Variovorax paradoxus: one gene and its partner. The protein of the gene in region 2 interacts with the protein of the main gene of each other region in a pairwise test. Links are inferred from orthologs where the notes say so. Each region holds a gene or a part of one and is shown on either strand. Other genes may lie near its edges. The genes, in order: ssb and recO.

Region 1 (14,221 bases), 1.8 Mb from region 2 along the record:
GCGCGCCGGGTCGAACACCTCGCGATGGCCGAGGCCGTCGCAGCTCGGGCAGGCGCCCACGGGCGAGTTGAACGAGAACAGGCGCGGCTCCAGCTCCGACAGCGAGTAGTGGCAGATCGGGCAGGCGAACTTGGCGTTGAACAGGTGCTCCTTGTCGGGCGCGCCCGCAGCGCCATCGGCGCTGCCTTCCGGCCTTGTGCCCAGCTCCAGCGCGATCGCCCGGCCTTCGGCCAGCCGCAGCGCGGCCTCGAAGCTCTCGGCCAGGCGCTGCTGCATGTCGGGGCGCGCGCGCAGTCGGTCGATCACCACGTCGATGTCGTGCTTCTCGGTCTTCTTGAGCTTGGGCAGGTCGTTGTATTCGTAGGTTTGCCCGTCGACGCGGAAGCGCACGTAGCCGGCCGCCTGCATTTCGGCGAAGAGTTCCAGGAATTCGCCTTTTTTCTCGCGCGCCACCGGCGCCAGGATCATCAGCCGCGGCTCGTCGGCGATCGCGAGCGTGGCGTCGACCATCTGCGACACCGTCTGCGCCTGCAGCGGCAGATGGTGATCGGGGCAGTAGGGCGTGCCGGCGCGCGCGTACAAGAGGCGCAGGTAGTCGTGGATCTCGGTCACCGTGCCCACGGTGGAGCGCGGGTTGTGGCTGGTGGCCTTCTGCTCGATGCTGATCGCGGGCGACAGGCCCTCGATCACGTCCACGTCGGGCTTGTCCATGAGCTGCAGGAACTGCCGCGCATAGGCCGACAGGCTTTCCACGTAGCGCCGCTGCCCTTCGGCATACAGCGTGTCGAAGGCGAGGCTCGACTTGCCCGAGCCCGACAGGCCGGTGATCACCACCAGCTTGTTGCGCGGAATGTCGAGATCGACGTTCTTCAGGTTGTGGGTGCGCGCACCGCGGATGCTGATGCGCTGCTGCGCAAGCACCGCGCCGAGGTAGGTGTCGCGTTCGCGTTTCGCGTCGCGTGCGCTTTCCTCGTCGGCGGCGAAGTCTTCAGTGGCTTTGGAATTCAAGGGGGCGATCGTCCGAGGGCAACCGGACATGATAGTCCGAGCGGCATGTCATGGCGAGCGGGCGGGTTGCAGCGGTTTGACGGAGGCGGTGCTTCGGAGGTGCCCGGCGGCGGCGCCCGGGCGGCCGGCATCGGGCACAATCTAGGGTTCTCTTCCTCCTCCTTCATCTACTTATCAGGGGCAGTGCACATGGCATCGGTCAATAAAGTCATAGTCGTCGGCAATCTGGGGCGCGACCCCGAAATGCGTACCTTCCCGAGCGGCGACCAGGTTGCGAACGTTACCGTGGCCACCACCGATCGCTGGAAAGACAAGCAAAGCGGCGAAATGCGCGAAGCCACCGAGTGGCACCGCATCGTCTTCAACGGCCGCCTGGCCGAAATTGCGGGCCAATACCTGCGCAAGGGCTCGCAGGTCTACGTCGAAGGCAGCCTGCGCACGCGCAAGTGGACCGACAAGGACGGCATCGAGAAATACACCACCGAAATCCGCGCCGACCAGATGCAGATGCTGGGCAGCCGCCAGGGCCAGGGCGGCCCGTCGGGCGGTCCCGAGGACGACGGCGGCTATTCGCAGGGCGCGCAGGGCGCGCAGGGCGGCGGTGGCGGCGGCTACTCGCAAGGCGCTGGTGGTGGCGGTGGCGGTGGGTACGCTCCCCGCGCACCGGCCGCGGCAGCACCGCGTGCTCCAGCCGCGGCACCGCGCCAGGCTCCGGCCAAGTCGTCGTCGGGCTTCGACGACATGGACGACGACATTCCGTTCTGAGTTGAATCGCACCGTGGCTGAAGCTGTTCCATCGCTGCTTCAGCCGCGCGGCTTGCCGGGAACGCAGCTGCTTCCGGCTGTTTTTTCCTGAGCCAGACCGGGCAGGCTGCACGCAGATGAGCCTCGCATGAGCCTCGAATTTGCGCGCCGGCTGCTGCACGCGCGGCTGCGCGAACACTTCTCCAGATACCGTCTTGCCTCGTTCTGGGCGAACGGGGTGCTCGTGGTCTCCATGGCGCTGCTGGTTGCCATGGTCGCGTTTTTCAGCACGACCGGCGCGGGACAGGAAACCGCGGCCCTGCACCTGACGCATGCCGATTGGCAGGTGCAAGACGCACCCGGCTTCCGCGCATTGCCTCTTGCCGTGGACGGCAAGGCCCTGCCGGCCGCCTGGCAGCCGGTCGAGCTGCCCCTGGCCCTGCCCATCGCCTTGCTGCGCCAGGCCGATGGCAGCGCATCGACGGGCGCAACCCGCATCACCTGGCTGCGGCTTTCCCCGCGCGGCCTGCCCGCCACTTCGGCGCCGCTCGCGCTGTATGGCGCGCGCATCAAGACGGACGGCGCCATTGCGGTGTATGCCAATGGGCGGCTGGTCCACCGCGCGCAGGTGCAGGGCCCGCTGTGGAACAGCACCCGCACGCCGCTGTGGGTGTTGCTGGGCAAAATGCCCGACGACGCGCCATTGAACGAGATCCTCGTGCGGATGGAACACACGCGAAGCGCGCAGGTGGCGGTTTCATCGATGTGGCTGGGCCCTGTCGAAGCGCTGGAAGGCCGCCATCGCATGCGGCAGTGGCTCCAGCAGGAGCTGCCGGCCATGCTCAGCGCGGCCTTCATGGCCGTGGGCGTGTTCGCGCTGTTCGTGTGGTTCAGGCGCAGCCACGAGACCGGCTACCTGCTCTTCTTCAACCTGGCGACCGCCTCCTTCCTGCGCAGCCTGCATTTCTCCGTGGGCGTTCCGATCGCCAACGACTGGTTCGCCTGGCTCACGGTCAACTCCCTGTTCTGGCTGGTGGCGGTGGTGCACTTCGCGCTGCGCCAGCTGCACGGCCGTCCGCTCAAGTGGCTGACCGGCGCGGTGGTGGTGTGGACGGTGCTGATCGGCGTGCTGACGCTGCCGGGCCCGGCGATCCTGAGGAACACGCCGCAGGTCACGCCGCTGATCTACCTCGGCGCGGCACTCATGGGGGTCGCCGTTGCGCTGGTGGGCGGCGTCAGCGCCTGGCGCCGCTCCAGCGAGGGGCGGCTGGTGGCCGTGGGCATCGGCGTGTGCGTGCTGCTGGGCGTGTCCGACTGGCTGCTGCAGAACAACTTCGTGAGCCCCGAGGGCTGGTACCTGGGCGCCTACACCAACGCGGTCACGTTCAGCGTCTTCGGGGTGCTGATGTACCGGCGCTACGTCAATGCCATTGCCGAGGTGGAGCGGGTCAACGCCAGCCTGGCCCAACGCCTTGCGGCGCGCGAAGCCGAACTCGAGCTCAGCCACCGGCGGCTGCGCGAGGTCGAGAAGAAGCAAACCATCAGCGACGAGCGCCAGCGCCTGATGCAGGACATGCACGACGGCCTGGGCTCTTCGCTGATCAGCGCCATCCGCTCCGTGGAGGGCGGCAGCATGAGCGAGGACAAGGTTTCGCAGATGCTCAAGAGCTGCCTGGACGACCTCAAGCTCACCATCGACTCGATGGAGCCGCTCGAGGACGACCTGCTGCTGCTGCTCGCCACGTTGCGCTACCGGCTCGGTCCGCGGCTCGAGAGCTCGGGCGTGGCACTGCGATGGCAGGTGCAGGAGCTGCCGGCGCTGGACTGGCTGGACCCGACCAGCGCGCTGCACATCCTGCGCATCGTGCAGGAGAGCATCGCCAACATCCTGCGCCATACGCGCGCCACCGAGATCCGGGTGGGCACTGAAGCGCGAGCGTCCGGCGTGCGGGTGAGCATCGAGGACAACGGCCAGGGCTTCGACATCGAGAAGGCCTTGGCCGGCGCCGGCGGGCGCGGCATGCAGAACCAGCAGCGCCGGGCGCAGGCCGTCGGCGGCGAGGTCTCGTGGCGCTCGGGGCCCGGGGGCACGCTGTTCACGCTCTGGCTGCCGCTCGAGCGCGGCGGGCGGGCGGCGTAGCAAGGCCGGGATTCAGCCGGCGTCGGCGTGGCCCGCGTATTGGGGCAGGTTATCGGTGATCGTGAACCAGGGGGCCTTCGAGCCCACGAAGATGTGCGCGCGCGGGCGAATGGATGGATCGTCGGCCAGCGTGCCCAGGGTCACATGCACGAACAGGCCGTCGCGCACCACCGAGTAGAGGAGCGAACCGCACCGGCGGCAGTGCATGTCGCCGGCGTTTTCCTCGCCGAAGACCAGGAGTTCGTCCTTGCCTTCTGCAATGGCCAGCTTGTGCCGCTCGATGCCGGCGAAAGGCTTGAAGGCCGAGCCGGTCGCGCGCCTGCAATCGGCGCAGTGGCAGTTCAGCGCATAGGCAAACTCGTCGGCCACGGTGTAGCGGACCGCCCCGCAGAGGCACTGGCCGGCGAGCGTACGGGTGGCGGCCTTCTCCAGACTGGGCATGGAACCCTCCATCAAAAACAGAGCAGCCGCTGCGGGCGGCTCAGCCCGCCAGGCCCACGTACACGTTCTGCACGTCGTCGTTCGCATCGATGGCGGCCAGGAATACTTCGACTTCCTCGAGGTGTTCCGCGCTGAGGCTGGCCGGATCGACCGGGTTCTTCGGCTTGTAGCCCAGCTTGGCCGACAGCACCGTGAAGCCCTGGGCCGGCAGCGCGCGGCTCACCAGGTCGAGGTCGGTGGGGTCGGTCAGGAACACCGTGGCGCCGCCTTCGCCGGCCGGCTCGAAGTCTTGCGCGCCAGCTTCGATGGCGGCCACTTCGGCATCGGCATCGGCACGCGAAGGTTCGGCTTCGATCATGCCCACATGGTCGAAATCCCACGACACCGAGCCCGAGGTGCCGAGCTGGCCCTTGCGGAATAGCACGCGCATTTCAGGCGCGGTGCGGTTCACGTTGTCGGTCAGGCATTCGACCATCACGGGCACCTGGTGCGGCGCAAAGCCTTCGTAGATCACATGCTCGAAGTGCATCGCCTCGCCGGTGAGCCCCGCGCCCTTCTTGATGGCGCGGTCCAGCGTGTCCTTGGGCATCGAGACCTTGCGGGCCTGCTCCACCACCAGCCGCAGGCGCGCATTCGAGGCCGGATCGGCGCCGCTGCGCGCGGCGATCATGATTTCCTTGGCCAGTTTCCCGAACAGGCGGCCCTTGGCATTGGCGGCCAGGTCCTTGTGCTTTGCTTTCCACTGTGCGCCCATGGCGGATGTTCCTTTTGTGCTGTGTGCGGCCGAAGCGCTGCGCGACCGGCTGGGGGCGACCACTTTAGCCGCAGCGCACGCGGACAGCCGTTTTTTCCAAGTCGCGAAGGCCATCGAACGCCCCTGCTTTCGAGGCGATTGTTTCCTTTCCGTGAACGCCGTGGTTCCTTTTGATAAGGGTTTTTACTTAGAAGACGGCGCACAATTCATCTCACAGACCGGCCCCCAAGCCGATCTGGGTGAACAGGGCCCCGAGCGAGGTGGCCGCCCCCCGACGGGACGGTGACCCACCCAAGACCGGTTCGAAATCATCCAAAGTCAAAACTGAACTGAATTGAAGGAAATCAAATGACCGCCTCGAAGATCCTCTCCGCCGTTGCTGTTGCCCTCATGGCCGTTGCCGGTGCCGCCCACGCCGAAACCTATGAAGGCGTGCATCAGCTGACCTCGGCCGCCAGCCGCGCCGATGTCGCCAGCCAGGCCGTGGTTGCCGCGCACAGCGCCAACCCGTATGCCACCGGCGCCAATGCGGGCCCGGCCCAGGTGTTCGTTTCGTCCGCCAGCCGCGATACGGTTCGTGCAGAAGCCGCTGTCGCGGCCCGCAGCGCCGATCCGTACGCCGAAGGTGCTTCGTCGGGCGTCGCCCCGATCGTTGCCGGCACGGTGGACCGCGCCACGGTGCGTGCCGCAGCCCGCGCTGCTGCCCGCGGCGACGCACTGCCGCTGTAATCGGTCCCGGGCGCTCGGCGAGCGCCAACCGCCAAAGCCGGCCATGCGAAAGCATGGGCCGGCTTTTTGCCATTGGCCGCACGCGCGGCGGCGGTCGGCCGGGCTCGGCGTGGTTGATTTGCCACGCGCGCAAATGCTTTCGCCTTACAAATCGGTGGCCGCCTTCGCGGGCGGACACCGGGCTTTGGCTGCGGCCCGGTACGATGGTGTCCGCCGCGGCAGGGCTGGCCGACCGCGGGTTCGATGGCCTTCCCGTCCGCAAAATACCCGTAACGTGAGCTGCACCCTGGTTCTGAAAGACGCTGCCGGCCGGTTCGAAGCCGATGCCTTCGCGCGCCCGGCAGGTTGAACCGCGCACCCATGGCCCTCACGCTCGACCCCGAAGACACGCGCGCACGCATCCACGGCCTGGCGTGGTGCGGCTTCCATCCCGACGGCGATATCGGATGGATGATCACCGACGAGTACCTCGACCCCGACGAGCTCACGCCCGAAGACCGCGCCTGGGTCAAGGCCGAGGCGGCGCGCGCCTGCGCCGCCAAGCGTGCCGCCGAGGCTTCGTGGCCCGCGCAGACCGAATACGACCGGCTCGAAGCAGTCTTCGCCCAGCTGCGCAGCGAGAAGATCATTGCGCTGCACCGCGCCGGCAACTCGCTGGCCGACGGCCACGACGATGTGCGCGAGCAGTGGCGCGCCGCGGGCCGGCTCGCCTCGGGCATCCGCGGCTGCTGCTTCTATCACGCGCAGGACCTCGACACCGCCGTGCGCACCGGCCGCCTCTACCTGGCGTTCAGCGGCGGCATGATTCCCGAGATCGAGCAGCGCGAGGCCAACACCATTGCGGTCGGCCGGCGCATCGTCGAGCTGCTGCGCGCGGCCGGCTTCGGCGCCCAGTGGAGCGGCAACATCAACGAGCGCATCGAGGCCGACCTGGGCCAGTGGCGCAAGCGAAGCCCGTAGCCGCCTCGCGTCAGCAGCCCTAGCAGAGCGCGCAATGGCTTGCACGAGCAGGGATCGCCGGATCGCGCCATCATCCGGCCCATGATTCCGTTCTCGATCCTCGACCTCTCCCCCATCACCGAAGGCAGCGACGCCGCGCAGTCGTTCCGCAACTCGCTGTCGCTCGCGCAGCACGGGGAGAGGCTGGGCTACCAGCGCTACTGGCTGGCCGAGCACCACGGCATGCCGGGCATCGCGAGCGCGGCCACCGCGGTGCTGCTCGCCTACGTGGGCGCCGGCACGTCGACGATCCGCATCGGCGCGGGCGGCGTGATGCTGCCCAACCATTCGCCGCTGGTGATCGCCGAGCAGTTCGGCACGTTGGAGTCGCTCTATCCGGGGCGCATCGACCTGGGCCTCGGCCGCGCGCCCGGCTCCGACCAGCGCACCGCGCGCGCGCTGCGCCGCAACCTCGAATCCGATGCCGACCAGTTTCCGCAGGACGTGGTCGAGCTCATGGACTTCATGTCCAAGGCACCGCAGCAGCCCGTGCGCGCGGTGCCGGGCGCGGGGCTCGAGGTGCCGGTGTGGATTCTCGGCTCGAGCACCTTCGGCGCCCAGCTGGCCGCGCACCTGGGCTTGCCCTACGCCTTTGCCTCGCACTTCGCGCCGCAGCAGCTGATGCAGGCGATCCAGATCTACCGCGAGACCTTCAAGCCGTCGGCGCAGCTGCAGAAGCCCCATGTGATGCTGGGCTTCAACGTGTTCGTGGCCGACACCGACGAAGAGGCCGAATTCCGCGCCACGTCATGGCAGCAGGCCTTCGTGAACCTGCGCAGCGGCCGGCCGGGGCGCCTGCCGCCGCCGGTCGAGGGCTATCGGCAGAAGGTCGGCCCGGCCGAGAACGCGCTGCTCGACTCGGTGCTGTCGTGCTCGGCCGTGGGCTCGCCCGCCCGCGTGCGCGAAGGCGTGCAGGCCTTCATCGAGCGCACGGGCGCCGACGAGCTGATGATCACCTCGCAGGTGTTCGACCACGCGGCGCGGCTGCGCTCCTACGAACTGCTGGCCGGCTTGCGCAGCCAGGGCTGATTCCCCCACGCCGGCCGCCCGGGCGCGGGGCTGGGACAATGGCGGGCTTATGGCAAAGCAACGGATCGTGGTGGGACTGAGCGGCGGGGTCGATTCCGCGGTCACGGCGCACCTGCTCAAGCAGCAGGGGCACGAGGTGGTCGGCATCTTCATGAAGAACTGGGAAGACGACGACGACAGCGAATACTGTTCGTCGAACATCGACTTCATCGACGCCGCCAGCGTGGCCGACGTGCTGGGCATCGAGATCGAGCACGTCAACTTCGCGGCCGACTACAAGGACCGCGTGTTCGCCGAGTTCCTGCGCGAATACAAGGCCGGCCGCACGCCCAACCCCGACGTGCTGTGCAACGCCGAGATCAAGTTCAAGGCCTTCCTCGACCATGCGATGCGCCTGGGCGCCGGGAAGATCGCCACCGGCCACTACGCACGCGTGCGGCTGAACGAGGCCACGGGCCGGCACGAACTGCTCAAGGGGCTCGACCCTTCCAAGGACCAGAGCTATTTCCTGCACCGGCTGAATCAGGCGCAGTTGTCGAAGACGCTGTTTCCCGTGGGCGAACTGCACAAGACCGAGGTGCGCCGCATCGCGGAAGAGATCGGCCTGCCCAACGCGAAGAAGAAGGATTCCACCGGCATCTGCTTCATCGGCGAGCGGCCGTTCCGCGAGTTCCTCAACCGCTACATCTCGAAGGAACCGGGCCCCATCAAGGACGACCGCGGCCGCAAGCTCGGCGAGCACCAGGGCCTGAGCTTCTACACGCTGGGCCAGCGGCAGGGGCTGGGCATCGGCGGCGTCAAGGAGAAGGGCGCGCAGCGCGGCTCGGGCGACCATTCGCCGTGGTTCGTGGCACGCAAGGACATCGAGAAGAACACGCTCTGGGTGGTGCAGGGCCACGACCATCCCTGGCTGCTGTCCCCGGCGCTGGCGGCCGGCGATGCGAGCTGGGTTTCGGGCGAGGCGCCCGCGCCCGGCCGCTATGGATCGAAGGCGCGCTACCGCCAAGGCGACGCCGCCTGCGAACTGGAAGAAAGCGGCGACGCGGCGAGCTTCAGCCTGCGCTTCGGCGAGCCGCAATGGGCCGTCACGCCGGGGCAATCGGCCGTGCTCTACGACGGCGAGCGCTGCCTTGGCGGCGGGGTCATCGTCTGAGCGCCTGAGGCCGGCCCACCAGAGCCAGCCGTCAGCGCAGCGATTCGTGCACGTGGATCAGCTCGAGCGGATACCGCTTGCCGGCCAGGTGGTCTTCGACGCACTGCAGCAGCAGCGGGCTGCGGTGCCGCGGCACGCTGGCGCGGATTTCGTCGGCGCTCATCCAGACCGTGCGCACGATGCCTTCGTCGAGGGCTCGGCCTGCTTCCTTCGCGCCGAGTGTGCCGGCAAAGGCAAAGCGCAGGTAGATCACGTCTTCCTTGCTGCCCGTGCGATGGCTCGAGCGCGCCATGTAGATGCCGATCAGCGCGGTGGGCGTGAAGGCGTGGGCGGTTTCCTCGAGGGCTTCGCGGGCGCAGCCTTCGACGGGCGATTCGCCGGGGTCGAGGTGTCCCGCCGGGGTGTTGAGCCGCAGCCCCTGGGCCGTGTGCTCCTCGACCAGCAGGAAGCGGCCGTCCTGCTCGATCACCGCGGCCACGGTGACATTGGGTTTCCAGCGCGGGTTGGTCATTGTCTCGGGCACTTTAGCGCAGCACGTAGCCGCTGAAGCGCCAGATGCGGTCGCGATCGAGATGAAAGCTCACGAGTTCGCGCAGGGTGCCATCCGGCTTGTTGCTGAAACGGGTCTCGTACTCGATGCTGACATACTGGCCGGCCGTTTCGGAATCAGGGTCGGCCACGGCCTGGCGGTTGAGCGCCACCCAGGTCCGCTGCAAGGGCGCGCCCAGCGGCGAACGGCTCCTGGAAACCTTGGCGGCAAAGTCGGTGCGCGCGATGCGCTTGCGGGTTGCGGACGTGGCACCGTCCCAGAGTTCCTCGGTCTTGCCCTGGTCGATCATCTGGACGGCCCGCATGCCGCCCTGCACCATGTCGCTGGCTTCCACATCCTGCGCGGCGGCCGTGCCGAAGACGCCCCGGCACAGTACGGCGGCCAGCAGCAGCCTCGTGAGAACTTTCATCGACTTCGCTCCTTGTGAGGCCCCCAGGAGACCCAAAGCCGTTTGGAGCCCGTATCGCGGCGGAGATTCCCCGCGGATTGAAAGCTCCTCAGCGCGTGAGGCTTTCCGGCAGTGTGTTCGGCTCGACCGTCTCCAGCCGGTAGCCCAGGCCGTAGATGGCCAGCAGCAGGAAGCCGCTCGCGGGTCCCAGGCCGAGCTTGGTCCGCAGGCGGGAGACGTGGGTGTCCAGCGACCGCGACAGGGCCGCCGCGCCAGCGCCCCACACCGCCTCATGCAGATGCTCGCGCGACAGCAGCCGGCCGAGGTTCTGGAACAGGAACAGCGCGAGCGCGTATTCGCGGTTCTTCAACTCGACCTGTGCGCCATTCACCTTGAGGACCCGCGCGCGCGGGTAGAAGTGATAGGGGCCGAAAACCAGTTCCGCCTCGTGCTGCGCGGGATAGGACCGGCGCAGCAGCGCGCCGACGCGGGCTTCGAGTTCGGTGGCGCGAACCGGCGCGACCATGAAGTCGTCGGCACCCGCATTGAGCCCTTCGACCACGTCGGTCTCGTCGCGCGTCGTGGTCACGAAAAGAATGGGCGCACGGCTTCGGAGCTCGTTGCGGGCGGTCTTCACGAGCTCGATGCCGCGGATGTCCGGCGGGTGCCAGTCGAGGATCAGAAGATCGAAGGTTTGCCGGCGCAGCGCCTGGAGCAAGGCGTGCCCTTCTGTGTACGAGTGACATTCGTGGCCGAGCCCCGACATCGCTTGGGTGATCAGCTGAAGCTGATCGGCTTCGTGATCGAGTATCGCAATACGCATTCCATCCCCTTCTTCCTGCCGAATTTGCCTCTGCGGGCTTTTGAGTGAAAGAAGTGTATCTATCTGCGTCTTCGGGAAAAAGCCTTCGCGCAACTAATGCACGAAATGAACGTATCTTTCTAGCAGTTGAGAGCAATTGCAAACAAATACGTGCTTATTGGCCGCAAGAGGGTGGCGGGCGCAGGTGCGTGGCGGCCGGGGCACCCAGCCTGCGGAGATCCGGTGCCGGGAAACAACCAATGCCCGGGTGCGCCGGTCCGATGCGATGGCTTCGCTACCATTTATATAGCTACACATGCAATGACTACGGTCATCAAGAGGTGAACAGGCGGTGGATTTAGGCGACGGCGGCGCCGTAATCTTGCTGTAAGCTCTGCCCGCATTCCCGTATTGCCCTTGCCCTGAGGAGATCTCTATGCTGATAGGCGTGCCTGCCGAGACGACGGCTGGCGAAACCCGTGTGGCCGCAACGCCCGAGACGGTGAAGAAACTGGTCGCTTCGGGCCACGCGATACGCGTGCAGTCGGGGGCGGGCATCGCAGCCAGCGTCACCGATGCCGCCTACGAAGCCGCCGGTGCCGAGATCGTCAACATGAACGCCGCGTTCGCGGCCGACATGGTGCTCAAGGTGCGCACGCCCAGCGACGCCGAAACCGCGCTCATGAAGCCCGGCACCGTGGTCATCGGCATGCTCAACCCCTTCGATGCCGTGGGCCTGCAGCGCCTGGCCACGGCCGGCCTCACGGCCTTCGCGCTCGAAGCCGCACCGCGCACCACCCGCGCCCAGAGCATGGACGTGCTTTCCTCGCAGGCCAATATCGCGGGCTACAAGGCCGTGATGATCGCGGCCGACAAGTACCAGCGCTTCTTCCCGATGCTGATGACCGCCGCCGGCACCGTGAAGGCGGCGCGCGTGGTCATCCTGGGCGTGGGCGTGGCGGGCCTGCAGGCCATTGCCACTGCCAAGCGCCTGGGGGCCGTGATCGAAGCCTCCGACGTGCGCCCGAGTGTCAAGGAGCAGATCGAATCGCTCGGCGGCAAGTTCATCGAGGTGTCCTACGACACCGACGAAGAAAAGGAAGCTGCGGTCGGCGTCGGCGGCTATGCCAAGCCCATGCCCGCGAGCTGGCTCGCGCGCCAGCAGGTCGAAGTGGCCAAGCGCGTGGCGCTGGCCGACATCGTCATCAGCACCGCGCTCATCCCGGGCCGCGCGGCGCCTACGCTCATCACCGAGGACATGGTCAAGGCCATGAAGCCCGGCTCCGTGATCGTCGACATCGCCGCCGGCAAGGGCCCCGAGGGCGTCGGCGGCAACTGCCCGCTGTCCGAAGCCGACCAGACGGTGGTCAAGCACGGCGTGACCATCGTCGGCGAAACCAATCTTCCGGCGCTGGTGGCGGCCGACGCATCGGCGCTCTATGCGCGCAACGTGCTCGACTTCCTCAAGCTCATCGTCACCAAGGAGGGCGGCCTGAAGATCGACCTCGAGGACGACATCGTCGCCGCCTGCCGCGTCGCGCACGACGGCCAGGTCACGAAGAAATAAGCCGCCATCCCACGGCACTCACGCGAGGAGAAGAAATCATGGATCCCGTTTCCCATACCGTCATCAACCTCATCATCTTCGTGCTGGCCATCTACGTGGGCTACCACGTGGTGTGGACCGTCACGCCCGCGCTGCACACGCCGCTGATGGCCGTGACCAACGCCATCTCGGCCATCGTGATCGTGGGCGCCATGCTGGCGGCCGCGCTCACCGAGACCACGCTGGGCAAGACCATGGGCGTGCTCGCGGTGGCACTTGCGGCGGTGAACATCTTCGGCGGCTTCCTGGTCACGCGGCGCATGCTCGAGATGTTCAAGAAGAAAGAGAAGAAGACTGCCCCACCCAAGGCTGAATCGGGAGCCGCCCAATGAGCATGAACGTCGTCACGCTGCTGTACCTCGTTGCGAGCGTCTGCTTCATCCAGGCCCTGAAGGGCCTCTCCCATCCCACCACCTCGATCCGCGGCAACCTCTTCGGCATGGCCGGCATGGCCATTGCGGTGGTCACCACCGGGGCGCTGATCTACAACCTGGCCGGCGGCCACCTGATGGGTCTGGCCTGGGTGCTGCTGGGGCTGGTGGTCGGCGGCGGCTACGGCGCCTACCGCGCCAAGACGGTCGAGATGACCAAGATGCCCGAGCTGGTGGCCTTCTTCCACAGCATGATCGGCCTGGCGGCGGTGTTCATTGCGGTCGCGGCCGTGGTCGAACCCGCGGCCATGCTCGAAGGCATCGCCAAGGGCGCGGCCATTCCCGCCGGCAACCGGCTCGAGCTGTTCCTGGGGGCGGCCATCGGCGCCATCACCTTCAGCGGCTCGGTCATCGCCTTCGGCAAGCTCTCGGGCACCTACAAGTTCCGGCTGTTCCAGGGCGCGCCGGTGCAGTTCGCGGGCCAGCACATGCTGAACCTCGTGCTCGGCCTGGCCATGATCGGGCTGGGGCTGGTGTTCATGGCCACCGAAAGCTGGCCGGCCTTCTTCGCGATGCTGGCGCTGGCCTTCGTGATGGGGGTGCTCATCATCATCCCGATCGGCGGCGCCGACATGCCGGTGGTGGTGTCGATGCTCAACAGCTACTCGGGCTGGGCGGCCGCGGGCATCGGCTTCAGCCTGAACAACGCGATGCTGATCGTGGCCGGTTCGCTGGTGGGCTCGTCGGGCGCGATCCTGAGCTACATCATGTGCAAGGCCATGAACCGCTCGTTCTTCAACGTGATCCTGGGCGGCTTCGGCGGCGAGGCGGTCAGCGCGGCCGGCGCCGCCAAGGAGCAGCGCCCGGTCAAGAGCGGCAGCGCCGACGATGCGGCCTTCGTGCTGGGCAATGCCGAGACGGTGGTGATCGTGCCGGGCTACGGCCTGGCCGTGGCGCGTGCCCAGCATGCGGTGAAGGAACTCGCGGAGAAGCTCACGCAAAAGGGCATCACCGTCAAGTACGCGATCCACCCGGTGGCCGGCCGCATGCCGGGCCACATGAACGTGCTCTTGGCCGAGGCCGAGGTGCCTTACGACCAGGTGTTCGAGATGGAAGACATCAACGGCGAGTTCGGCCAGGCCGACGTGGCGATCATCCTGGGGGCCAACGACGTGGTGAACCCGGCGGCGCTCACCAAGGGCAGCCCGATCTACGGCATGCCGATTCTCGAAGCCTACAAGGCCAAGACGGTGATCGTGAACAAGCGCTCCATGGCGGCGGGCTACGCCGGCCTGGACAACGAACTCTTCTACATGGACAAGACCATGATGGTCTTTGGGGATGCGAAGAAAGTAGTGGAAGATATGGGCAAGGCCATCGAATAGGCCGAAGGTCCAGCCCGCATTGCGGGCACGATCATCGCGGCGCCATTTCGTGCGCCGCTTTCGTTTCAAAAACACGCGATTCCGAGGAGACACACCCATGACCGACCGCCCCTGGCTCAGCA
Region 2 (14,094 bases):
ACTTCGGCGCTCAGCGCCTTCGACGGCCGCGGCCGTGCACTCGATGTGAACGACGCCGTCGCCGTCGAGGCGCTGGTCGACGAGATCGTCAAGGCCTACGGCGAGATCCACGTGCTGGTCAACAACGCCGGTATCACGCGCGACACGCTGGCCATGCGCATGAAGGACGACGACTGGGACGCGGTGCTCGACACCAATCTCAAGGCCGTGTTCCGCCTCTCGCGCGCGGTGATCCGCCCGATGATGAAGCAGCGCTATGGCCGCATCATCAGCATCACGAGCGTGGTGGGCGCCTCCGGCAATGCCGGCCAGGCCAACTACGCGGCGGCCAAGGCCGGCGTGGCGGGCATGACCCGCGCACTGGCCCGCGAGCTGGGCAGCCGCAACATCACGGTCAACTGCGTGGCGCCGGGCTTCATCGAGACCGACATGACGGCCAGCCTGCCCGAAGCACAGCAGCAGGCGTTGCTGCAGCAGATCCCGCTGGGCCACCTGGGCAAGCCGGCCGACATCGCACATGCAGTGGCCTACCTCGCATCGCCCCAGGCGTCCTACGTGACGGGGCAGGAACTGCACGTCAACGGCGGCATGCACATGTAGCCGCAAGGCGCAATCTTTTCCCGTACCGGGCGCACGGCAAATGCCACAATGCGCCCGGCTAAAATCCACTGTTACCTACAACCCTCAGAGGGAACCAAATGAGCGATATCGAAGCACGTGTCAAGAAAATCATCGCCGAGCAACTCGGCGTGGAAGAGTCCCAAGTAACGAACGAGAAGGCCTTCGTGGCCGACCTCGGCGCAGACTCGCTCGACACGGTCGAACTGGTGATGGCACTCGAAGACGAATTCGGGATCGAGATTCCCGACGAAGACGCCGAGAAGATCACCACGGTGCAAAACGCCGTCGACTACGCCACCAAGAATCAAAAGGCCTGATCGGGCCCAGTTGGAACTGTCTCGGCCGGCGGCGCTTTTCTTCTTCAGCCCCGTACGCGCCGACATCAGTCTTCAGCGCTTCCAGAAAGGTTTGCCGGCATGACCAAACGCCGCGTCGTCGTGACCGGACTCGGTTGCATCGCTCCTGTCGGAAACACCGCAACCGAATCCTGGGCCAACCTGTTGGCCGGGAAGTCGGGTATTGCGAACATCACCGCGTTCGATGCAAGCGCCTTCGCTTGCAAGTTCGCCGGTGAGGTCAAGGGTTTCGACATCACACAATACATCTCGGAGAAAGAAGCGCGTCACATGGACCGCTTCATTCATCTGGGGCTTGCCGCCGCCATCCAGGCGGTGCAGGACAGCGGACTGCCGACCGGCGAAGCGCTGCCTTACGAGAAAGCCGTGCGCATCGGCTGCAACATCGGCTCCGGCATCGGCGGGCTGCCGATGATCGAAGAGACGCACGGCGAATACGCGAGCCGCGGCCCCCGCCGCATTTCGCCGTTCTTCGTGCCGGCTTCCATCATCAACATGATCTCGGGCCACGTGTCGATCAAGTACGGCTTCAAGGGCCCGAACATCGCGGTCGTCACGGCCTGCACCACGGGCCTGCATGCCATCGGCACCTCGGCACGCATGATCGAATACGGCGATGCCGACGTGATGATCGCGGGCGGCGCCGAGTCGACCATTTCCCCACTGGGCATCGGCGGCTTCACTGCGCCGCGTGCACTGAGCACGCGCAATGACGATCCCGCAACGGCCTCGCGCCCGTGGGACAAGGACCGCGACGGCTTCGTGCTGGGCGAGGGCTCCGGCGTGCTGGTGCTCGAAGAGTATGAGCATGCCAAGGCGCGCGGCGCCAAGATCTACGCGGAAGTCTCGGGCTTCGGCCTGACCGGCGACGCGTACCACATGACCGCGCCCGACGTCGACGGCCCCCGTCGTTCGATGGCCATGGCGCTGGCCAATGCCGGCGTCAACGCCGATGAGGTCCAGTACCTCAACGCGCATGGCACCTCGACGCAGATCGGCGACCTCAACGAGACCAACGCGGTCAAGCTCGCCTTCGGCGATCACGCGAAGAAGCTCGTCGTGAACTCGACCAAGTCGATGACCGGCCACCTGCTGGGCGGCGCCGGCGGCATCGAATCGGTGTTCACGGTGCTTGCGCTGCATCACCAGAAGAGCCCCCCGACCATCAATATCTTCAACCAGGATCCGGAGTGCGACCTCGACTATTGCGCCAATCAGGCGCGCGATCTCAAGATCGATGTCGCGGTCAAGAACAACTTCGGCTTCGGCGGCACCAACGGCACGCTGGTGTTCAAGCGCGTTTGAACCTTGCTCTTCCATGTACAGCGCGCCATCGGTGACCTATCCGGTGGGGCGCTCGCGCGGCGCGACCCGGATCTTGCTTGCCACGTGGGCCTTGGGTGCCTGCTGCGCGGGCCTGTCGTGCTATTTGATCGATAGCGTCGGCTGGCGCCAGCTGCTGCTGGTTCTGAGCGTCCTGTTTTCAGGCATTGCGGCCGGACTCGGGCTGCGGAGCGACGGTGCCGCCATGCTGCACTTCGACGGCCTGTGCTGGACCTTGACGGGCGCCGACCCCGGCCGGGCCGTTCACGCGGCGCGCGCCGCCGTGGCGCTCGACCTGCAATCGCTGCTGCTGGTCCGGCTGACCCGGCCGGGCCGCGCCGGACGGTGGATATGGATCGAGCAGCGCGCCATGCCGGAACGCTGGCGCGATGTGCGCCGTGCGGTATATTCGCGCGCCCCGTCCGCCTCGCCTGCGGGCGAGCCGTGGCGAGCCACCGCGCCTGCCGATGCGCCCTGAACCTCCCCGATGACAACTTCTCCGCCGCCAGTGCCACCGGACTCCGGCTTGCCCGAATGGGTCCGCCGAGGCGCCGCGTCCGGGCGAGGTCGACCTCCAGCTGGTCCAGCGCACGGTCGCGGGTGACCAGAAGGCCTTCGAGCTGCTGGTCATCAAGTACCAGCGCCGGATCGAGCGCCTGATCGGGCGCATGGTGCGCGACGTCGACCTGGTCGAAGACATCGCCCAGGAAACCTTCATCCGGGCCTACCGCGCGCTCCACCAGTTCCGTGGCGATGCCCAGTTCTACACCTGGCTCTACCGGATTGCGGTCAACACCGCCAAGAAGGCGCTGGTCGACATGAAGCGCGACCCGACCATCTCCGAAAGCGCCCTGCGGCCGTCTTCTGACGAGGACGATGAAACTTACCGCCCTGGAAACGAACCAATCAGCGACGAAACTCCCGAATCAGTCTTGGCAGCGAACGAGATCGCCCAGGTGGTCCAGGCGGCCATGGAAGCATTGCCGCCCGAATTGCGCCAGGCGGTCACCCTGCGCGAGATCGAGGGCATGAGTTACGAAGAGATCGCCGAGGTCATGGATTGCCCTATCGGCACGGTGCGCTCGCGTATTTTCCGGGCGCGTGAGGCCATTTCGGCCAGGGTCAAACCGCTGCTGGACAACCAGTCCGGCAAGCGTTGGTAGGTAAGCAGGTGAATGAAATGAATCAGACGATGACGGTTCGTGAACAGGTGTCCGCGCTGGCGGACGGTCATTTGCATGGCGAGGACTTCGCGCGGGCCATCGACACCGTCTGCGCGAAAGAAGATGCGCGCGGTGCCTGGCGCGCCTATCACCTGGTGGGCGACATCCTGCGCTCGGGCGCCCATTCGCCCTGCAGCGACAGCAACGCATTCCTGGCCCGCTTCCAGCAGCGCCTGGCCGCGGAGCCCGTCATCGCGGCGCCGGCGCCGGCCGCAGCACCCGCGGTGCTGACGGCGCGACACAGGGCCGACGCAGCCAACGAGCCGGTCTTCCGCTGGAAGCTGGTGGCCGGCGCCGCGTCGCTGGTGGCGGTTGCCGCCATCAGCTGGACCCTGGTCGGCAACGGCATTGGCGCGTCGTCGCTGGGTGCCCAGATCGCAGCTGCCCAGCAGCAGCCGGCCGCCAATTCGGTGCTGGCCGCCGCGGCCGCCAACAGCCAGCTTCCGCCCACGGCCGCGCTCACGCCAACCCGTGTGATGGTCGGCAACGGCAGTCCGCAGGTCATGCTGCGCGATCCGCGGCTCGACCAATTGCTCGAAGCGCACCAGCAGGCCGGTGGCGCGTCGCAAATGCCCTCGGGCTTCCTGCGCAACGCGACCTTCGAAGGCCCTGCGCGCTGATCCGCGCCTGTCTCTCTCCAATGACCGTTCAGATGCCGATCTCCGCACGCGCGTTCGCGCTGGTGTTCGCTGCTTTTTGTCTTGCGCAGATCGCGGCCGCGCAGACCCGGCCTGGTCCGGCGAACCCCAGGGGGACGGCCTCGGCCCAGGCTGGCGATGCGCCGCCCTCGATGAGCGTCGTCGAATGGCTGCAACGCATGCATACGGGAGCCCGGCAGCGCAATTACGTTGGCACCTTCGTGGTTTCGGCCGCGGGCGGCGACCTGTCGAGCGCACGCATCTGGCATGTGCGCGACGGCGATCTGCAGATCGAGCGCATCGAGGCCCTGTCGGGACCGCCGCGCTCCACGTTCAGGCGCAACCACCATGTGATGACCTTCCTGCCCGAGGCGAAGGTCGTGAAGGTCGAGAAGCGCGAGAATCTCGACCTGTTCCCCAACTTGCCCGACAAGCCCGATTCGTCGATCGGCGACTTCTACGACGTGCGGGCCGTCGGCAAGGACCGCGTGGCAGGCTTCGATGCCGACGTGGTGCAGCTGGTGCCGCACGACGGGCTGCGCTTCGGCTATCGCATCTGGAGCGAGCGCCGCTCCGGCCTGGTGGTGAAGCTGCAGACCGTGGATGCCGAATCCCGTGTGGTGGAGCAGTCGGCGTTTTCCGAATTGCAGCTCGACGCACCGGTCAAGGCGCAGGCGCTCGCGCAGATGATGACCAACACCAGCGGCTACCGCGTCGAGAAGCTGGAGCTCGAACGCACCAGCGCGCAGGACGAAGGCTGGGTCCTCAAGGCGCCGGTGGCCGGCTTCAAGCCGCGCAGCTTCTACCGGCGTCCGGCCGGCAGCGACGACAAGGCGGGGCAGGACCGCACCGTGCAATGGACCTTCTCCGATGGCCTGGCCTCGGTGTCGCTTTTCATCGAGCGCTACGATGAAAAGCGTGCGCCTCGGGATGGTGTGCTGACGATCGGGGCAACCAACGCCATTCGCCGGCGACTGCCCGAACCGGCGAGCGACTGGTGGCTGACCGCTGTGGGCGAGGTGCCGCAGCAGACGCTCAATGCGTTCGCCCAAAGCCTCTCGCGCACGCGCTGACCTGCTGCGCATGCGCAGGACGATGGTGCTGAACCAAGTCCGTATCACCGACTCATAGCTCTTCTTTTGGCCGCTCTGTTCTTTTGAAAGAAAACCGATGATGTTCAAAGTCGAGGGACACAAGCTTCGTTCCTATCTCTTCGCATTCGGCGTGGCCTGTTCGGCAGCCGTGGGTTTCCTGCCGGCCGCGCCGGCCAGTGCACAGACGCCGCAGGCGCGCGGATTGCCCGATTTCGCCGATCTCGTGGAGCAGGTGGGGCCGGCCGTGGTCGGGATCCGTACCGTCGAGAAAGTGACCTCCAGCGGCGGCAGCGGCGAAATGGACGAGGAGATGCAGGAATTCTTCCGGCGCTTCTTCGGGCAGCCGCTGCCCGGCAACCCGCGTCCAGGCCCGCGCCCGAACCGGCCGCAGCAGCCGCAGGAGGAAGAGCGTCCGCGCGGCGTGGGCTCGGGCTTCATCCTGTCCGCCGACGGCTATGTCATGACCAATGCCCACGTGATCGAGGACGCGTCCGAAATCCTCGTCACGCTGACCGACAAGCGCGAGTTCAAGGCCAAGCTGATCGGTGCCGACAAGCGCAGCGACGTCGCCGTGGTCAAGATCGAGGCGACGAGCCTGCCGGTGGTGAAGGTTGGCGACATCTCGAAGCTGCGGGTTGGCGAATGGGTCATGGCCATCGGTTCGCCCTTCGGCCTCGAGAACACCGTGACCGCCGGCATCGTGAGCGCAAAGCAGCGCGACACCGGCGACCTGGTGCCCCTGATCCAGACCGACGTCGCCATCAACCCCGGCAACTCGGGCGGCCCGCTGATCAACCTGCGCGGCGAAGTGGTGGGCATCAACAGCCAGATCTATTCGCGCTCGGGCGGCTACATGGGCATTTCGTTCTCGATTCCGATCGACGAGGCGATCCGCGTCAGCGACCAGCTGCGCGCCACCGGGCGCGTCTCGCGCGGGCTGATCGGCGTGACCATCGGCTCGGTCTCGAAGGACGTGGCCGAATCCATCGGCTTGGGCAAGGCGCGCGGTGCGCTCGTGAGCAGCGTGGTGCCGGGTTCGGCAGCCGACAAGGCCGGCGTGCGCGAGGGCGACATCATCACCAAGTACGGCGACAAGGCCATCGAGACGCCCAGCGACCTGTCGCGCTCGGTGGCCAGCACCAAGCCCGGCGCCAAGAACACGCTGACGGTGTTCCGCAACGGCAGTACGCGCGAGCTCTCGGTCACCGTGGCCGAGGGCGATGCAGAAGCCAAGCCGGCCGGCAAGCGCCAGCCCGAGCGCGAGGAGCCGCAGGCCAAGCCGTCGGCGGCCGGCAAGGCGCTCGGCCTCGCGGTCAGCGACCTGACCGAAGCCCAGAAGAAGGAACTCAAGATGCGTGGCGGCGTGCGCATCGAGGCGGCAAGCGATGCCGCCGCGAGGGCCGGTCTGCGCGAAGGAGACGTGATCCTTGCCGTCGGCAATATCGAGGTCTCGAGCGTCAAGGAATTCGAATCCGCGGTCGCCAAGGCCGACAAGGGCAAGCCGCTGAGCGTGCTGTTCCGCCGCGGCGAATGGGCCCAATACGCCCTGATCCGACCTGCACGCTGATCCGGCCTTTCCGTCAAGTGGCCCCACCCGTCACTCGGGTTTGGGGCCTTTTTTTGAGGTGTTTGCGACGTCGGAGCGCCCGGTTTCAAAAAAAATTCTGCGCCAAAAGTGAGGTAGTTTTGTTTGTGTTCACTAACTTATAAAGAGGCTTAGGACGATTTTCGGTAGAATAGAAGCCATTGGGCGGCGAGTCCGCGCATAAGGGGAGGGCTTTCCTCCACCATGCGAGATGTCAGACAGCAGTCCACCGGCGCTCCACAGATCGCCCACAAGTTGTTCATGGAGTGCTCCACCGATCTTGTGGATAAGTTGTTTATATCTTTGATGTTGTGGACCTGCAACGACCCGTTTTGACCCTGTCCCCGGATGTACGTGCCTCCCTTTTTGCCTACAATGAAGTTCCAACTACTGCAGTTGCCATTGCTTGTTGGTTCAGGGCGCGTCTCCAGAAGACGCGCCCTTTTTTCTTGCCTGTCGCACTCTGCGCACGAGCCAATTCAAGTACTTAAGCGTTCCCGTTGATGAATCACATCAGAAATTTTTCGATCATTGCGCACATCGATCACGGCAAGTCGACGCTCGCGGACCGTTTGATCCAGCGTTGCGGCGGCCTCGCGGAACGCGAGATGCAAGCGCAGGTGCTCGACTCGATGGACATCGAAAAAGAGCGTGGGATAACCATCAAGGCGCAGACCGCTGCGCTGCACTACAAGGCGCTCGATGGACAGGTCTACAACCTCAATCTGATCGACACGCCGGGCCACGTCGACTTCTCGTATGAAGTGAGCCGCTCCCTGTCGGCGTGCGAAGGCGCGCTGCTCGTCGTCGATGCATCGCAAGGCGTCGAAGCGCAGACGGTGGCCAACTGCTACACCGCGCTCGACCTCGGCGTCGAAGTGGTGCCGGTGCTCAACAAGATGGATCTGCCCAACGCGGATCCCGACAACGCGCGCACCGAAATCGAAGACGTGATCGGCATCGACGCGACCGATGCGATTCCATGTTCCGCGAAGACGGGCCTGGGCATCGACGAGATCCTCGAAGCCGTCGTGCACAAGATGCCCGCGCCGCGCGGCAATCCCGACGGTCCGCTGCGCGCGATGATCGTCGACAGCTGGTTCGATGCGTACGTCGGCGTCGTCATGCTGGTGCGCGTGGTCGACGGCCGGCTGGTGAAGGGCGAGCGCATCAAGATGATGGCGTCCGGCGCCATGTACAACGCCGACAACATCGGCGTCTTCACGCCGGCCAACGAGCCGCGCCCTTCGCTCGAGGCGGGCGAGGTGGGCTACATCATCGCGGGCATCAAGGAGCTGCAGGCCGCCAAGGTCGGCGACACCGTGACGCTGATCAAGCCGGGCACGGGCGGCGCGGCCGCCACCGCCACCGAGGCGCTGCCGGGCTTCAAGGAAATCCAGCCGCAGGTGTTTGCCGGCCTCTACCCGACCGAGGCCAGCGAGTACGACTCGCTGCGCGACGCGCTCGAAAAACTCAAGCTCAACGATTCATCGCTGCGCTACGAACCCGAGGTGAGCCAGGCGCTGGGCTTCGGCTTCCGCTGCGGCTTTCTGGGCCTGCTGCACATGGAAATCGTGCAGGAGCGCCTGGAGCGCGAGTTCGACCAGGACCTGATCACGACCGCGCCGAGCGTGGTCTACCAGGTGGTCCGGAACGACGGCGAAGTCATCATGGTCGAGAACCCGTCCAAGATGCCCGACGTCGGCAAGATGAGCGAGATCCGCGAGCCGATCGTCACCGTGCACCTTTACATGCCGCAGGAATACGTCGGCGCGGTGATGACGCTGGCCAACCAGAAGCGCGGCGTGCAGATGAACATGGCCTACCACGGCCGCCAGGTCATGCTGACCTACGAGATGCCGCTCGGCGAGATCGTGCTCGACTTCTTCGACAAGCTGAAGTCGGTCAGCCGCGGCTATGCCTCGATGGACTACGAGTTCAAGGAATATCGCGCGTCCGACGTGGTCAAGGTCGACATCCTGCTGAACGGCGAGAAGGTCGATGCGCTTTCCATCATCGTGCACCGGAGCCAATCGCAGTACCGGGGCCGGGCAGTGGTGTCGAAGATGCGCGAGATCATTTCGCGCCAGATGTTCGACGTGGCCATCCAGGCCGCCATCGGGGTCAACATCATTGCGCGTGAGACAATCAAGGCGCTGCGCAAGAACGTTCTTGCCAAGTGCTACGGCGGCGACATCACCCGCAAGAAGAAGCTGCTCGAGAAGCAGAAAGCGGGCAAGAAAAGAATGAAGCAGATCGGCTCCGTCGAGGTCCCGCAAGAGGCCTTCCTCGCGATTCTGCAAGTCGAAGACTGATCTCAAACATGGCATTCATCACTTCCCTGGTCCTTGCGGCCTTCGCCGGCTATGTCGGTGCCTGGTACTTTGGTGCCATCGAGGGCAATTTCGCGCTCCTGCTGTTCCTGGCCACGGTGGTCACCGGCCTGTACTGGCTGGCCGAGCGCTTCTACTTCCTGCCCCGGCGCGAGCGCACCGCCGCAGCGCTCGAAAGCTCGCTGAGCGAGCGCAACGCGCGCCTGGCCGGGCAGGGGATCACGCAGGTCGACACCGCCGACGCCAAGGCCAGCGAGCGCCTGCTGATGCAGCCGTGGTGGCTCGACTGGACGGCCGGGCTGTTCCCGGTGATTCTGGTGGTGTTCCTGCTGCGCTCGTTCCTGTACGAGCCCTTCAAGATTCCGTCGGGCTCGATGATGCCGACGCTGCTCACGGGCGACCTGATCCTGGTGAACAAGTTCACCTACGGCCTGCGCCTGCCGGTCATCAATACCAAGATCACCGACGGCACCCCGCTGGCGCGCGGCGATGTGGTGGTGTTCCGCTATCCGCCCAAGCCGAGCATGGACTACATCAAGCGCGTGGTCGGCGTCCCGGGCGACGAAGTGGCCTACCTGAACAAGAAGCTCACCATCAACGGCCAGCCGGTTTCCAAGAACCCGATGCCCGACTACCTCGACAGCGAGTCGATGCGCCTGCTCAGGCAGTTCACCGAAGACCTCGGGGGCAAGCAGCACAGGCTGCTCAACGACGACGCCGGTCCGGCTTTCGTCCAGGGCGCCACCGACTTTCCGTACCGCGAGAACTGCCGCTACTCCGTCGAAGGCGTGGTGTGCAAGGTGCCGGCCGGCAACTACTTCATGATGGGCGACAACCGCGATAATTCGGCGGACTCCCGTTTCTGGGGATTCGTTCCGGACAAGAACATCGTGGGCAGGGCGTTCTTCGTCTGGATGAACTTCGGCGACCTGGGTCGCATCGGTCCATTCCAATAAGCAGTCAGCATTGTTCGAGGGGTAAGAGGGCATGAGAACAAATCGGTCCATCCGCAGCAGGGCCGCGCATCAGCGCGGCATCTCGTTCATCGGTCTGGTGTTTGTCGCCGTGGTGCTGGCTTGCGTCGGCGTCGTCGTCGCGCAGGTCATCCCGACGCTGATCGAATGGCAGGCCATCGACAAGGCCGCCAACAAGGCCAAGGAAGGCACCACCGTGCCCGAAGTGCGCGCCATCTTCGATCGGGCCCAGGCCATCGACGACTTCCAGTCGGTCTCGGGCAAGGACCTCGACATCAAGAAGGTCGGCGAGAAGGTGGTCGTGTCGTATGCCTACGAGCGCGAGATCCCCTTGTTCGGGCCGGCCTACCTGGTGCTCAAGTACAAGGGCCAGACCCGCTGAACGCGGCGACACGCAAGGTGGACGGCGGCCTCACGGCGCTGCAGGAGCGCCTCAAGCATTCGTTCTCCGATCCGCGGCTGCTTCAGCTCGCGCTCACGCACCGCAGTTTTTCGGCCGACCACAACGAGCGCCTCGAATTCCTCGGCGACTCGGTGCTCAATCTCGCGGTATCGCACCTGCTCTACATCCGTCTTTCGGCGCTGCCCGAGGGCGACCTGTCGCGCGTGCGGGCCAACCTGGTCAAGCAGGACACACTGCATCGCCTGGCGCTGGAACTGCAGCTGTCGCCATTGCTGCGCCTTGGCGAAGGCGAGGCGCGCTCCGGCGGGCCCAACCGGCCCTCGATCCTGGCCGACGCGCTCGAAGCGCTGATCGGCGCGGTCTACCTCGATGCCGGCTTTTCGGCCGCCGAGGCGCTGGTGCGGCGGCTCTACGAGTCGGTCGAAATCAATCCGCGCATGGATGCGGTGGCCAAGGATCCGAAGACCGAATTGCAGGAATGGCTGCAGGGTCACAAAATGAAGCTGCCGGCGTACCGCGTGGCGGCCACGCTCGGCGCAGCGCACAAGCAGACTTTCGATGTCGAGTGCGAGGTGCCGGAGCTGGGCCTGCGCGAACGCGGCATCGGTGGTTCGCGACGTGCCGGCGAGCAGGCTGCCGCGGCGGCCATGTTGATCCGGCTCAAGGCACGCGGGGCCGCGTGAAATCAGAATGAACGACGCTATCAATTCAGCAGCAGACTCCCAGGGCCCGGCAGGCGATACGGGCGCAAGCGGCCCTCGGCACTGCGGCCTGATCGCCATTGTCGGCAAGCCCAACGTGGGCAAATCGACGCTGCTCAATGCGCTGGTGGGCCAGAAGATCAGCATCACCTCGCGCAAGGCGCAGACCACGCGGCACCGCATCACGGGCATGCGCACGCTGGGGGCCACGCAGTTCGTGTTCGTCGATACGCCGGGTTTCCAGACCCTGCATGCCAACGCGCTGAACAAATCGCTCAACAAGACCGTGCAGGGCGCGGTCGGCGATGTGGACCTGATTCTTTTCGTGGTCGAGGCGGGCAGCTTCACGCCGGCCGACGAGCGGGTGCTCAAGCTGCTGGGCAAGGGCATTCCCACCGTGCTGCTGGCCAACAAGCTCGACAACGTGCACCGCCGCGGCGACATCGCGCCCTGGCTGCAGACCATGCAGGCGAAGCACGCCTTCGCCGAGTTCGTGCCGATGTCGGCCAAGAATGCCAAGGACGTCGAACGCCTGTTCGGCATCTGCGAGAAATACCTGCCCGAACAGCCCTGGTTCTATGCCGAGGACGAGCTCACCGACCGCAGCGAGAAATTCCTCGCGGGCGAGCTGGTGCGCGAGAAGCTGTTCCGCCTGACCGGCGACGAACTGCCCTACACCTCGACCGTGATCATCGACAAGTTCGAGGAAGAACCGCCCCAGAAGAAGGGCCAGAAGCGCCTGCTGCGCATCGCGGCCACCATCGTGGTGGAGCGCGACGGCCACAAGGCCATGGTGATCGGCGACAAGGGCGAGCGCATCAAGCGCATCGGCATGGAAACCCGGGTCGAGCTCGAAAAGCTGGCCGACGCCAAGGTGTTCCTCGAACTGTGGGTCAAGGTGCGGTCCGGCTGGGCCGACGACGAAGCCCGCGTGCGCTCGTTCGGCTACGAATGAAGTGGCAACTGCCCACCGCGTTTCGCACGAACCGGCTTATGTGCTCCATCGCTACGACTGGAGCGAGTCGAGCCTGATCCTCGAGGTGTTTACCCGCCACCACGGGCGCATCGCGCTGGTGGCCAAGGGAGCGAAGCGGCCGAGCTCCAATTTCAGGCCGGTGCTGCTGCCGTTGCAGCCCTTGCAGCTCAACTACGGCGGCGACGCCGAGATCCGCACGCTCAAGGGCGCCGAGTGGATGGGCGGCCATGTCATGCCGACCGGCGAGGCGCTGCTCTCGGGCTACTACGTCAACGAACTGCTGCTGCGCCTGCTGGCGCGGGACGATGCCCACGAGGCGCTGTTCGATGCCTATGCGGGCGTGGTGCAGGTGCTGGCGGGCGACCACGCCGGCGCCCAGGCCGCCACCCAGGCCGCGGCGCTGCGCGCCTTCGAGTTGCTGCTGCTGCGCGCAGTGGGCCTGTTGCCGTCGCTCGACGCCCAGACCCTCACGCTCGAGCCGCTCGTGGCCGATGCCCGCTACAGCCTGGTGCCCGAAGCCGGCCTGCGGCTGGCGGGCGAGGACGAGGCGGCGCTGGCCGGCGCCGACTGGCAGTCGCTGCAGGGCGTGCTCGACGACCGCGCACCCTTCACGGCCACGCTGCGCGAGATTGCCACCATGAATGCCGGCAGCAACAGCGCCCTTCGAAACCAGCTGCGCGTGCTGCTCAACTACCATTGCGGGGTGTCCACGCTGCGCACGCGGCAGATGATGAGAGATTTGCAAGCCCTATGAGCACTCCAGGCCAATCCGCTACCACCTCGCTGTCGGTCAACCTCAACAAGGTGGCCCTGGTGCGCAACACGCGTGCGCTCGGCATTCCGAGCGTGCTCACCGCCGCCAAGGCCTGCCTTGCGGCCGGAGCGCAGGGAATCACCGTGCACCCGCGGCCCGACGAGCGCCACATCCGGCCGCACGACGTGAGCGACCTCGCCGCGCTGCTGGCCACGGACTGGCCCGCGATCGAGTTCAACATCGAAGGCAACCCTTTCCACAACCTGATGGACTTCGTGCGCGCGCTGAAGCCGCACCAGGCCACCTTCGTGCCCGACAGCGAAACCCAGTCGACCAGCGACCATGGCTGGAGCTTCCCCGAAGACGCCGACCGCCTGCGCCCGCTGATTGCCGAGGCCCAAGCCCTGGGCGTGCGTGTGAGCCTCTTCATGGACCCCATTCCCGAGATGATGGCCGCGGCCAAGGCGGTGGGCGCCGATCGCGTCGAGCTCTATACCGAAGGCTATGCCGCATCGCGCGGCACGCCGGGCGAGCAGGCCGTGCTCGCGCGCTATGTCGAAGCGGCGCGCGCGGCGCAAGCGGCGGGGCTCGGCCTCAATGCAGGCCACGACCTGAGCCGCGACAACCTCACGGCGTTCCTGCGCGCGGTGCGCGGTGTCCGGGAAGTTTCCATCGGGCATGCCTTCATCGCCGATGCGCTCGAACTCGGCTATGCCGCCACCACCAAGGAATACCTGCGCTGCATCCAAGAGGCGCAGTGAGCGCGGGATCGGCATGATCTACGGCATCGGCACCGACATCTGCGACCTGCGGCGTATCGCCGCCACGTTCGAGCGCCAGGGCGAGCGCTTTGCCCACCGGGTGCTGAGCGACGCCGAATTCGCGGTCTGGAAGGCCCGCAGCGAGCGCTGGCCCAAGCGCGGCCTGAGCTATCTGGCCACGCGTTTTTCCGCCAAGGAGGCCTTCAGCAAGGCCATCGGCCTGGGCATGCGCATGCCGATGACGTGGCGCCTGTGCGAGATCGCCAACCTGCGCAGCGGCAAGCCCATCATCGTGCTGCACGGCGAACTCAAGGAATGGTTCGAGGCCAGGGGCCTCACGGCCCATGTCACC

What was found.
Region 1: the proteins of recO (region 2) and ssb interact in binary tests that used the Escherichia coli proteins (3 or more experiments, as listed by UniProt). The link is inferred for Variovorax paradoxus from one-to-one orthologs.

The regions. Positions count from the first base shown.
Region 1 is NZ_JAUSXL010000002.1:2,317,402-2,331,622, forward strand. What follows is about bases 1-2,985. They hold ssb (single-stranded DNA-binding protein), read left to right. Parts: upstream 1-1,197; coding sequence 1,198-1,773; downstream 1,774-2,985. Other genes in these bases: uvrA (excinuclease ABC subunit UvrA), read right to left, coding at 1-1,038; QFZ47_RS14650 (sensor histidine kinase), read left to right, coding at 2,006-2,985. Outside these bases: more of QFZ47_RS14650, read left to right, coding at 2,986-3,892; QFZ47_RS14655 (GFA family protein), read right to left, coding at 3,905-4,333; QFZ47_RS14660 (YebC/PmpR family DNA-binding transcriptional regulator), read right to left, coding at 4,374-5,087; QFZ47_RS14665 (hypothetical protein), read left to right, coding at 5,086-5,373; QFZ47_RS14670 (helicase SNF2), read left to right, coding at 5,436-5,816; QFZ47_RS14675 (DUF6891 domain-containing protein), read left to right, coding at 6,177-6,776; QFZ47_RS14680 (LLM class flavin-dependent oxidoreductase), read left to right, coding at 6,858-7,844; tRNA 2-thiouridine(34) synthase MnmA, read left to right, coding at 7,894-8,997; QFZ47_RS14690 (NUDIX hydrolase), read right to left, coding at 9,029-9,508; QFZ47_RS14695 (DUF4019 domain-containing protein), read right to left, coding at 9,522-9,956; QFZ47_RS14700 (response regulator transcription factor), read right to left, coding at 10,045-10,758; QFZ47_RS14705 (Re/Si-specific NAD(P)(+) transhydrogenase subunit alpha), read left to right, coding at 11,174-12,304; QFZ47_RS14710 (NAD(P) transhydrogenase subunit alpha part 2), read left to right, coding at 12,343-12,675; QFZ47_RS14715 (NAD(P)(+) transhydrogenase (Re/Si-specific) subunit beta), read left to right, coding at 12,672-14,099; QFZ47_RS14720 (long-chain-fatty-acid--CoA ligase), read left to right, coding at 14,197-14,221. UniProt on the Escherichia coli protein: Plays an important role in DNA replication, recombination and repair. Binds to ssDNA and to an array of partner proteins to recruit them to their sites of action during DNA metabolism. Acts as a sliding platform that migrates on DNA via reptation.
Region 2 is NZ_JAUSXL010000002.1:486,747-500,840, reverse strand. What follows is about bases 11,237-14,094. They hold recO (DNA repair protein RecO), read left to right. Parts: upstream 11,237-12,207; coding sequence 12,208-12,981; downstream 12,982-14,094. Other genes in these bases: acpS (holo-ACP synthase), read left to right, coding at 13,756-14,094; QFZ47_RS06095 (pyridoxine 5'-phosphate synthase), read left to right, coding at 12,978-13,742; era (GTPase Era), read left to right, coding at 11,241-12,206. In the rest of the region: 3-oxoacyl-ACP reductase FabG, read left to right, coding at 1-600; acpP (acyl carrier protein), read left to right, coding at 699-938; fabF (beta-ketoacyl-ACP synthase II), read left to right, coding at 1,038-2,282; QFZ47_RS06150 (hypothetical protein), read left to right, coding at 2,356-2,778; RNA polymerase sigma factor RpoE, read left to right, coding at 2,879-3,463; QFZ47_RS06140 (sigma-E factor negative regulatory protein), read left to right, coding at 3,481-4,143; QFZ47_RS06135 (MucB/RseB C-terminal domain-containing protein), read left to right, coding at 4,164-5,234; QFZ47_RS06130 (DegQ family serine endoprotease), read left to right, coding at 5,332-6,822; lepA (translation elongation factor 4), read left to right, coding at 7,344-9,155; lepB (signal peptidase I), read left to right, coding at 9,164-10,129; QFZ47_RS06115 (DUF4845 domain-containing protein), read left to right, coding at 10,161-10,529; rnc (ribonuclease III), read left to right, coding at 10,547-11,233. UniProt on the Escherichia coli protein: Involved in DNA repair and RecF pathway recombination.